DNA from 4 places in the Streptomyces sp. 3-6 genome. Region 4 is predicted to be linked to each of the others. Evidence: riboswitches for the same ligand, from Rfam matches in the RefSeq annotation. Region 4 holds a riboswitch; each other region holds the start of a gene.
What was found. Region 4 has a riboswitch for cyclic di-AMP ahead of AC02VZ_RS09465 (C40 family peptidase). Riboswitches for the same ligand answer to the same signal wherever they lie in the genome.
Positions count from the first base shown of each region.

Region 1: linked by a shared signal. The riboswitch ahead of AC02VZ_RS24545 (M23 family metallopeptidase) and the one ahead of AC02VZ_RS09465 (C40 family peptidase) in region 4 are both predicted to bind cyclic di-AMP.
Region 2: linked by a shared signal. The riboswitch ahead of AC02VZ_RS22685 (transglycosylase SLT domain-containing protein) and the one ahead of AC02VZ_RS09465 (C40 family peptidase) in region 4 are both predicted to bind cyclic di-AMP.
Region 3: linked by a shared signal. The riboswitch ahead of AC02VZ_RS13655 (M23 family metallopeptidase) and the one ahead of AC02VZ_RS09465 (C40 family peptidase) in region 4 are both predicted to bind cyclic di-AMP.

Region 1 covers NZ_JBWHZP010000028.1:18,478-20,665, forward strand. The annotation lists gene AC02VZ_RS24545 (M23 family metallopeptidase) at 1-1,017, opposite strand, end outside; cyclic di-AMP (ydaO/yuaA leader) riboswitch at 1,030-1,187, opposite strand; tRNA gene AC02VZ_RS24550 (tRNA-Met) at 1,586-1,659, opposite strand; gene AC02VZ_RS24555 (dihydrofolate reductase family protein) at 1,785-2,188, opposite strand, start outside.
Region 2 covers NZ_JBWHZP010000021.1:17,171-19,358, forward strand. The annotation lists gene AC02VZ_RS22680 (polyprenyl synthetase family protein) at 1-572, opposite strand, end outside; cyclic di-AMP (ydaO/yuaA leader) riboswitch at 1,129-1,293, shown strand; gene AC02VZ_RS22685 (transglycosylase SLT domain-containing protein) at 1,297-1,785, shown strand; gene AC02VZ_RS22690 (HAD family hydrolase) at 1,749-2,188, opposite strand, start outside.
Region 3 covers NZ_JBWHZP010000008.1:192,116-194,303, reverse strand. The annotation lists gene AC02VZ_RS13660 (M16 family metallopeptidase) at 1-666, shown strand, start outside; cyclic di-AMP (ydaO/yuaA leader) riboswitch at 869-1,031, shown strand; gene AC02VZ_RS13655 (M23 family metallopeptidase) at 1,044-1,817, shown strand; gene AC02VZ_RS13650 (GntR family transcriptional regulator) at 2,051-2,188, shown strand, end outside.
Region 4 covers NZ_JBWHZP010000005.1:127,691-129,878, forward strand. The annotation lists gene AC02VZ_RS09460 (DUF6328 family protein) at 1-562, opposite strand, end outside; gene AC02VZ_RS09465 (C40 family peptidase) at 666-1,139, opposite strand; cyclic di-AMP (ydaO/yuaA leader) riboswitch at 1,143-1,310, opposite strand; gene AC02VZ_RS09470 (hypothetical protein) at 1,692-2,000, opposite strand; gene AC02VZ_RS09475 (ATP-dependent Clp protease proteolytic subunit) at 2,008-2,188, opposite strand, start outside.

The sequences.
Region 1 (2,188 bases), on a different contig from region 4:
GTTGAGGCCCTTGCTCCGCAGCCAGGCCAGGGGGTCGATGCCGGAGCCCGAGCCCGAGGGGTGGACCTCCAGGTGCAGGTGGGCGCCGGTGGAGTTGCCGGTGGAGCCGACCCGTCCGATGACCTCGCCGGTGGTGACCTTCTGCCCCACGCTGACGCTGATGGAGGACTGGTGGGCGTACCAGATCTCGGTGCCGTCGTCGAGGGTCAGCACCGTCTTGTAGCCGTAGGAGCCGTCCCAGCCGGCGGAGGTGATCGTGCCGGTGTGGACCGCCTTGATCAGCGTCCCGCTGGGGGCGGCGAAGTCCAGGCCGGTGTGCTGGCCGGAGGACCAGTAGGCCCCGGCCTGACCGAAGGTCGAGGTGAGCGTGTACGAGGAGGTCGGCAGCGCGTACTGGGTGGCCAGCTTGGCGAGGCGCTCGGCCTCCGCCTTCTTCGCCGCCTCCTCCTCGGCCTTCTTCTTGGCGACCGCGGCCTTGGCCTCGGCCTCCTTCTCGGCCTTGGCGGCGGCCTCGGCGGCCTCCTTCTCGGCGGCAGCGGCGGCAGCGGCGGCGGCCTTGCTCTCGGCCTGGTCCTGCTGCTGCTCGACCTGCGCCATGATCCGGCTGCGCAGCGCCTCGCCGGCGCCCTGCTCGGAGTCGGCGCCCGCGGTGCCGATGCTGCTGAGCGGGGTGGCGGAACCCTCGGGTGTTTCCTCGTCGGAGATGAGGGAACCCACGTTGGGGAGATCGGGCATGGAGATCGAGACCGGCGGCTTGCCGGTCTGGGCGCTGGCCATGCCACCGGCGCCGACGGCGGCTATGACGCCGACGCCCAGGACGGTGGAGCTGCGGGCGAGACCTCCGCCGCGCTGCTTGCTGACGCGATGCCGGCCGCGCACCGGGCGGATGGACTCCGCGGTGGGGTTCCACTCCTCGAAGGGGCCCTCGTCGGGACGGGCACCGCCGTAGACGAAGGTGTCGCCGTCGCGCTGGCTCGGGATGAGGGGGGCCTCGGGGACAGACCGGTTCGACGCCACGTGGGCGTACTCCTTTCCTTCCTTCTCCGCCTACCGGGTTAGCTGACGGGTTCGGAGCAGGAAGGTCTCCTACGCGCGTATACCGCCCGTGTCTCCACGGGGGCATCCACGCGATTCACCCCAAGGTGGTGGTTCCCCGGTTCCCTTGCGGGATTCGGCGCGTGCGCACGGAGCCGACTCGTGTGACGGCTGGGACGACCGCGCTGCGTTATCGAACGTTAATAGACCCCGGGGCCGGATTCCAAGCGGTTCCTCTTGATCGTTAACGAATTCCCTACGGACTTACCGGCCACGAGCAGGCCAAATCGGGCGAGTTGACTCCCCGTCGACGGACGCGTGACTTTCTGACGGTACGTCAATTGTTACCGGGGGAGGGCCGCCCGGACACGCGCGGTGACCACAGAGGGTGAGCGTGAGAGGAGAACCCACGCGGTGCGCATGAGGGGGGAGCCGCGGGCGGCAGAGCGGTCGGAGCCGACGCACGCCGGCGCGCGCACAGCGGGACAACGCACGGCGGCACAACGCACCGAGGGCCGGAACCCTGTGGGTTCCGGCCCTCGGCCTTCAGTAGCGGGGACAGGATTTGAACCTGCGACCTCTGGGTTATGAGCCCAGCGAGCTACCGAGCTGCTCCACCCCGCGTCGGTATGACACCAGTGTACGGCATGCGCGGAACGCTCCGCACACCCCTTTCTCCGGCCCCTCCCTGCTCACCCCTCCCCTTCGCCTGCTCCCTCTCCACCGCTCCCCCGGGCCCTCCCCGAGGGTCAGCGGCCGATCAGGTGCGCGTTCGGCGCCTTGGCGCGTTCCTCCAGCTCCGGCACGACGACCACCGTGGCACCGCCGGCCCTCAGCAGACCGCTGCCGTCGGCGTCCTGGACGAAGGTGCCGGGCTCGCGCCAGGCCGTGACCACCCGTCGCACCCCCGCGTCCAGCAGGAGCCGGGCGCAGGACGCGGGCCGGGAGGCGCGGCGGGCACAGGGCTCCAGGCTGGAGTACACCGTGGCGGTGGCGAGCCGCGGGTCGGTGGGGTCGACCTTGGCGAGCGCCGCCTCCTCCGCGTGGACCAACGGGTCCCCGCCCTCCCGGGAGTGACCGCGTGCCAGCTCCGTCCCGTCGGCCGCGACCACGACCGCCCCCACGCTGAACGCCGTGTCCGAGGGCGTGCACC
Region 2 (2,188 bases), on a different contig from region 4:
CCGAACCGGCAGGAGACCGCGACCAGGGAGCCGGTCTTGCCGCCGAGCACGTCCAGGTAGTGCTCCACGGGGTCCCGGCCGTCCTGCGGGCCCGCGGTCTCCAGGATCTGCCCGGTGACGAGCCGCTCGAACGCCACGGCCTGCACGCGGACGGCCTCGGGGCCGAGGTCGGCCAGGATCTGCGAGGCCCGGGCGAAGAGGAAGTCGCCGGTGAGGACGGCGACCGAGTTGCCCCAGCGGGTGTTGGCGCTGGGCACCCCGCGCCGCACGGCGGCCTCGTCCATCACGTCGTCGTGGTACAGCGTGGCCAGGTGGGTCAGCTCCACCACCACGGCCGACGGCACGATGCCGGGCGCGTAGGGGTCGCCGAACTGGGCGGAGAGCATCACGAGCAGCGGCCGGAACCGCTTTCCGCCGGCCCGTACCAGGTGCTGGGCGGCCTCCGTGATGAAGGGGACCTCACTCTTGGTGGCCTCGAGCAGCCCTTCCTCGACAGCCGTCATACCGGCCTGGACATCGGCTTCCAGAGCCTGGTCCCGCACGCTCAGCCCGAACGGCCCGACGACGGTCACGAGGGGTCTCCTGTCTGCTGGTGTCCACTGGCGTTTACACGGTTTGTCGATAGGTCGCTGCCATCACTCAAGTCAGCGTATCCGGTCATGTTTCGATCACCGCCAGGGCCCGGGGCTACGGGCGGGGCAGGAGACGATCAGGACCGGCCCGTTTTCGATCGGACGACAACAAGGAACATTTTCCGACTTTCCGGGGTGCATCGCAGCGCACTCCGGACCACACCTCGACATGCGCACCATCCTGCCCGCCCCGACGCCCGATTTGCCGCAATTACCAAGCGAATTCCCCTTGGCGTGAAATGCTCCGGCACCCCTCGGCCCGTGAGGTCGGTCACGCGCCACCCGGCAGAGGGACGACGGGCGCGGGCCGCCGGTTCCCCGTTGCCCCGTGGCGAGTTGAGCCGTGGCGACCGCAAAGGATCAAGTGGAGCAAACCGCCCATGTCAAGATCAAGCAGCGTTTACCGTGACGGCCGCACTTGTTCCCGGCGTGTGCTCTCGCATACGTTCCGGGCCGCCGGGCGGACGCCGAATCCTGCCGCCGCCCGCACCACCCATCGACGAACTCACTCACGCACGGCAGGAGCGGGGGACCCAGGTAAGTCGCCGGGACGGCCACGCGCCGGAACGGCTCGGGGTGAAGCCGTGCCCGCAGGGGCACGGCCGGACACTCTCCCGTCCGAACCCGACAGCTCACCTCGCAGGCGTAGGAGAGGAACACAGACATGCCTGCATCCGGTCAGCTCCGCCGCCTCGGCGGTCGCCGTCTCGCCCGCACCCTCGCCGTGGCCGGCACCGGCGTCGCCGTGGCCGCCCTCCCGCTGCTCGGCGCCTCCAGCGCCTCCGCGGCCACCCCCGCCGCCCCGGCCGCCGCCACCGCGGCGACGGTGTACCCGGACAACCTCGACGGCTGGATCCGCGAGTCGCTGTCCGTCATGGCCCAGCACGGCATCCCCGGCTCCTACGAGGGCATCCACCGCAACATCATCCGCGAGTCCTCGGGCAACCCGCAGGCCATCAACCTGTGGGACTCCAACGCGGCCAAGGGCACCCCGTCCAAGGGCCTGCTCCAGGTCATCGACCCGACCTTCGCCGCCTACCACGTGCCCGGCACCGTCTACGACCCGTACGACCCGGTCGCCAACATCACGGCCGCCTGCAACTACGCGGCCGACCGCTACGGCTCCATCGACAACGTCTTCGGGGCGTACTGAGCCACCACCCTCCCCGCGGCGGGCGGGGACGGGACGCCCGGGGCGGACAGGTGCGGCACGTGTTGGGGCACGTGCGGCACCGCGCCCCGGCCGAACAGTCGCTCGAGGACGACGGCCACGCCGTCGTCCTCGTTCGTCGTGGTGACCTCGTCCGCCACCGCCTTCAGCTCCGGGTGGGCGTTGGCCATCGCGACCCCGCGGGCCGCCCAGTCGAACATGGGGATGTCGTTGGGCATGTCACCGAACGCGAGGGTGTCCGCGGGGCTCAGGCCCAGGTGCCCGGCCGCCAGCGCCAGGCCGGTGGCCTTGGTGATCCCGCACGGCTGGAGCTCCACCGTGCCCGGCCCCGACATGGTGACGGTGGCCAGCGAGCCGATCACCGAACGGGCCGTCGCCGCCAGCT
Region 3 (2,188 bases), on a different contig from region 4:
CCGGTTCCGCCGGTGACCGCCGACGACACCGGCCGGGTCGTGATCGTCGACCGTCCCGGAGCCGTCCAGACCCAGCTGCTCATCGGCCGCGTCGGCGCCGACCGGCACGACCGGGTGTGGCCCGCCCAGGTCCTCGGCACGTACTGCCTCGGCGGCACCCTCACCTCCCGCCTGGACCGCGTCCTGCGCGAGGAGAAGGGCTACACCTACGGCGTCCGCTCCTTCGCCCAGGTCCTGCGCTCCGCGCCGGACGGAACGGGCGCGGCCATGCTCGCCATCAGCGGTTCCGTGGACACCCCCAACACCGGGCCCGCGCTGCAGGACCTGTGGAACGTGCTGCGTACGCTCGCCGCCGACGGCCTGACCGACGCCGAGCGGGACGTCGCGGTGCAGAACCTGGTGGGCGTGGCACCGCTGAAGTACGAGACCGCCGCGGCGGTCGCGAGCACCCTCGCGGACCAGGTGGAGCAGCACCTGCCCGACGACTACCAGGCCGAGCTGTACCGCCAACTGGCCGCCACCGGCACCGTGGAGGCCACCGCGGCGGTCGTCAACGCCTTCCCGGTCGACCGGCTGGTGACCGTCCTCGTCGGCGACGCGGCGCAGATCAAGGCGCCGGTGGAGGCCCTGGGGATCGGTGAAGTGACCGTGGTGTCGGCCGAGTAGGCCACCGCGGCCGCTTCCGCGCGCACGGCGCCCTGGTGGCGGGAACGTCACCAGGGCGCCCGTATGCCCGAATTGGTGCGGAGGATGCCTGTCTGCCCTGTGGTGTGCGCTACAAATCCACGGATCCGTTTGAGGATCGAGCGGCCTCCCGCATAGCTTCGTGCGGGCTGTTCGTCGGGCAGTGCGCCGCACCCGCGGCACCGGACAGCCATCGCCGAGTCCCCGTACGGCGCGAGCCAGGGGAGCCGGGGACCCACCGTCCCCCGGGGTGAATCGGGCGCCCGCGCGTGTCGCGAGGGGGTCCGTAGGAGACCTTCCTGCTCCGAACCCGTCAGCTAACCCGGTAGGCGAGAGGGAAGGAAAGGACCAGCCTGTACATGGCGTTCACCCGCGCCGCCGGCAAGCACCGCCGCCCCAGCCGCGTCCGCAGCGGCACCGCCCGCGCCGCGGGCGTCGCGGCCCTCGCCGGTTCCGGTGTCGCCGGCTCCCTCGCGGCCCCCGCGATGGCCGCCGAGCCCGCCGCGGCCCAGACCGGCATCACCCCCGTCGTCACCCTCGGCGACACGGTCGCCGACCGGATCGACGCCCAGGCCGCTGCCCAGCACGAGGCGGCCCGCGAGGCCGCCGAGGCCGAGGCCCGCAAGGCGGCCGAGAAGGCCGCCCGCAAGAAGGCCGCCGAGGAGGCGGAGCAGGCCCGCGAGGCGAAGGAACGCGCCGCCCGCGAGGCCGAGCGCGAGCGCCTCAACGCGTTCGTCTCGCCGATCCCCGGCTCCTACGTGTCCACCGGCTACAAGACCGGCGGCGCCGTCTGGTCCTCCGGCAGCCACACCGGGGTCGACTTCCACGCCGCCAACGGCACCCCCGTGCAGTCCGTCGGCCGTGGCACGGTCGTCGAGGCCGGCTGGGGCGGGGCCTACGGCAACCAGGTCGTCATCAAGATGCACGACGGCACGTACACCCAGTACGGCCACCTGTCGTCCATCGGCGTCTCGGTCGGCCAGGAGGTCACGCCGGGCCAGCAGATCGGCCTCTCCGGTTCCACCGGCAACGTCACCGGGGCGCACCTGCACTTCGAGGCCCGCACGAGCGCCGAGTACGGTTCGGACCTCGACCCCGTCGCGTACCTGCGCGCGCACGGCGTCTCCCTCTGACACCCTCCGGACGCGGTCCGCGCACGAAATCCCCGAAAAGCCCCGGCTCGCCGAGCCGGGGCTTTCCGCGTCACGCGCACGGGGTCACGCGCACGAGGTCGCGCGCACGGGGTGGCCGAAAAGCAGGCGCGAATGTTCTCCGGCTCTCAAGGAATCCCGCACATTGCTTTAGAGTCGCGGAAAGGACGTCCGCCGACGCGGCGTTCTCCAGGGAAGGGAACCGGAGGTCGCTCATGCGTTTTCCCGCGCACTCGGTGTGCGCCGCGATCCGCGACGACATCGTCGCCGGCGTCCACGCGCGCGGCAGCCGGCTCACCGAGGAACTCCTGGCACGCCGCTACGGCGTGTCCCGGGTGCCGGTGCGCGAGGCG
Region 4 (2,188 bases):
GGCGCAGGCCGGACGACCGCCTGACGGTGTCCCGCAGGGGCTCTGCCCGGGGCGTGGGCGACGCGGTGCCCGTGCGGCCGTCCCCGGCCACCGCGCGGCCCACCATCCGGGGGAGCAGACCCCACAGCCCGACGCAGACCAGAAACGTTCCGGCACCGGCGGCGATCCCGCCCGCCCGGTGGGTGGTCACGTCCACCACCAGCATCACGGCACCGCTGAAGGCGAAGACGAGGACCACCAGGCCGCAGGTCGCCAGCCGTGAGGAGACCTGCACGATCAGCGGCTTGGCGCCCTGCTGGAACAGCGAACGGTGCAGCGCCGCCGGAGCCGTGAACAGCGCGGCGGCCAGGACGGCCAGCAGCAGGGTGGTGACGTAGGTGGCGCGCTGCACCGTGTCGAGCGAGGTGAACCGCGAGGTGAAGGCGAGCGACAGCAGGAAGGCGAACAGGATCTGCACGCCCGTCTGGGTCACCCGCAGTTCCTGGAGGAGCTCGACGAAGTTGCGGTCGGCGCGCTGCAGCGGGGTCTCGCCGCGCGCCGTGCACGGGGGATGCTCGGCCATCCCGAACGCGTAACCCGCATCGGCCGTCTCATGCCGGTCCGGGCCCTGCGACCGCGCGGCGCGGCGGGGGCGGCGGCTCTCCCGATGCCGCCGCCCCCACGCGTCACTTCACCCGGCCGTACCAGACACTGCCGGTCCAGATCTTCTGCAGACGCACCACGTCCCCGGTCTTCGGGGCGTGCCAGAGCTTGCCCTTACCGGCGTAGATGCCCACGTGGTAGACGTTGCGGCCCGAGTGGAAGAACACCAGGTCGCCCGCCTTGCGGTTCTTGGCGGAGATGTGACGCGTCTTGTTGTACTGCTGGGCGGCGGTGCGCGGGAGCTTCTTGCCGGCCTTCTTGAACGCGTACTGGGTCAGCCCCGAGCAGTCGAACCGGTTCGGGCCGGTGGCTCCCCACCGGTAGGGCGCGCCCTTCTTGGCGGCGGCCACCTTCAGGGCCTTGGTGCCGTGACTTGCGGCGGCGGCCTCCGTGGCGGCGCCCGGGACCGCGATCGAGCCGCCCACGGCGGCGAGGGTGAGGGCCGAGGCCGTGCCGGCCCGGACCATGAAGGACGGGACACGATTGAGCGCAGACATGCGCAACCCTTCGTCAGCCGCCTGTGAAGGATGACCTGTCGGATTCGGGCTGGCGAAGTTGCCCGGCCGCACGCGTGCGGCTTCACCCCAAGGACTGCTCGGACCTGACGGCCCGGCAACCCGTCGTGCTGGGTCCTCCACTCCTGCCGATCCACTCCGTGTCGACCGGTCATCCGGGCGGCGGCAGGACTCGGCGTCCGCCCGGATCGCCCCGCCGCGGCGGCGGGGTCTTGTCGTCAGTCAGGGATCTTGGCTCATGCCGTGCCCGATTTCCCAACGGAACCTAGGGTTTGTGTTGTTACTCACCACTCACCCGTTCGGGTGGACACCTGTGCGTTCGAGGGTGCGTCACCGGCCTGGAGGAGTCCCGGACCAGCGGCGGAACGACTCATTCCGGCCACGGTCCGCGCGTGGTGCGCAAGCCGGACGGGCCGGAAACCGGTGGTGCGTCTACGCCGCTTGGGGGTACACCGTTCGGTCCGTTTCAACTCCGGCCCCGACGTGCCGCCGAGCCGCCGCGCCCCGGAGCGGCGCGGCGGACCCGGCCTCGCGTCAACTCCCGGAAACCGGCGGCAGGGTGACGCGTCCGGTGCGCCGCTCGCCGTCCAGCACCCTCAGGGCCCGGGCGAGGGTGGCGGCGTGCAGGTCGCTCTCGCCCCGACGGTGCATCAGGGCGAGCGCGTCGCGCAGGGCGGCGGCCGCGCCCACCAGCGCCTGGGCGGCCCGCAGCGCGCCGTAGGTGTCACCGTCGCGGGCCGGGTTGATCCGGCCGACCAGGTCGACGGTCTGCAGGTAACGGTCGATCAGCTCCGCCTCGGCCCGGGTGAGGGCCGGCAGCGGCGGCAGGTCGGGAAGCAGCACGGACGGCTCACCTCGCACCGGACGACGTGGCCCGCGTGCCCCGACGTTCCGGCACGACGCCGTCCGCCAGGCCGTACTCCACCGCCGCCGCGGCGTCGAGGGCGAGGTCGCGCTCGAGGTCCGCCCGCACCTGTTCCGCGCTCCGGCCCGTGTGCCGGACCAGCATCTCCTCGGTGCGCGCCCGGACC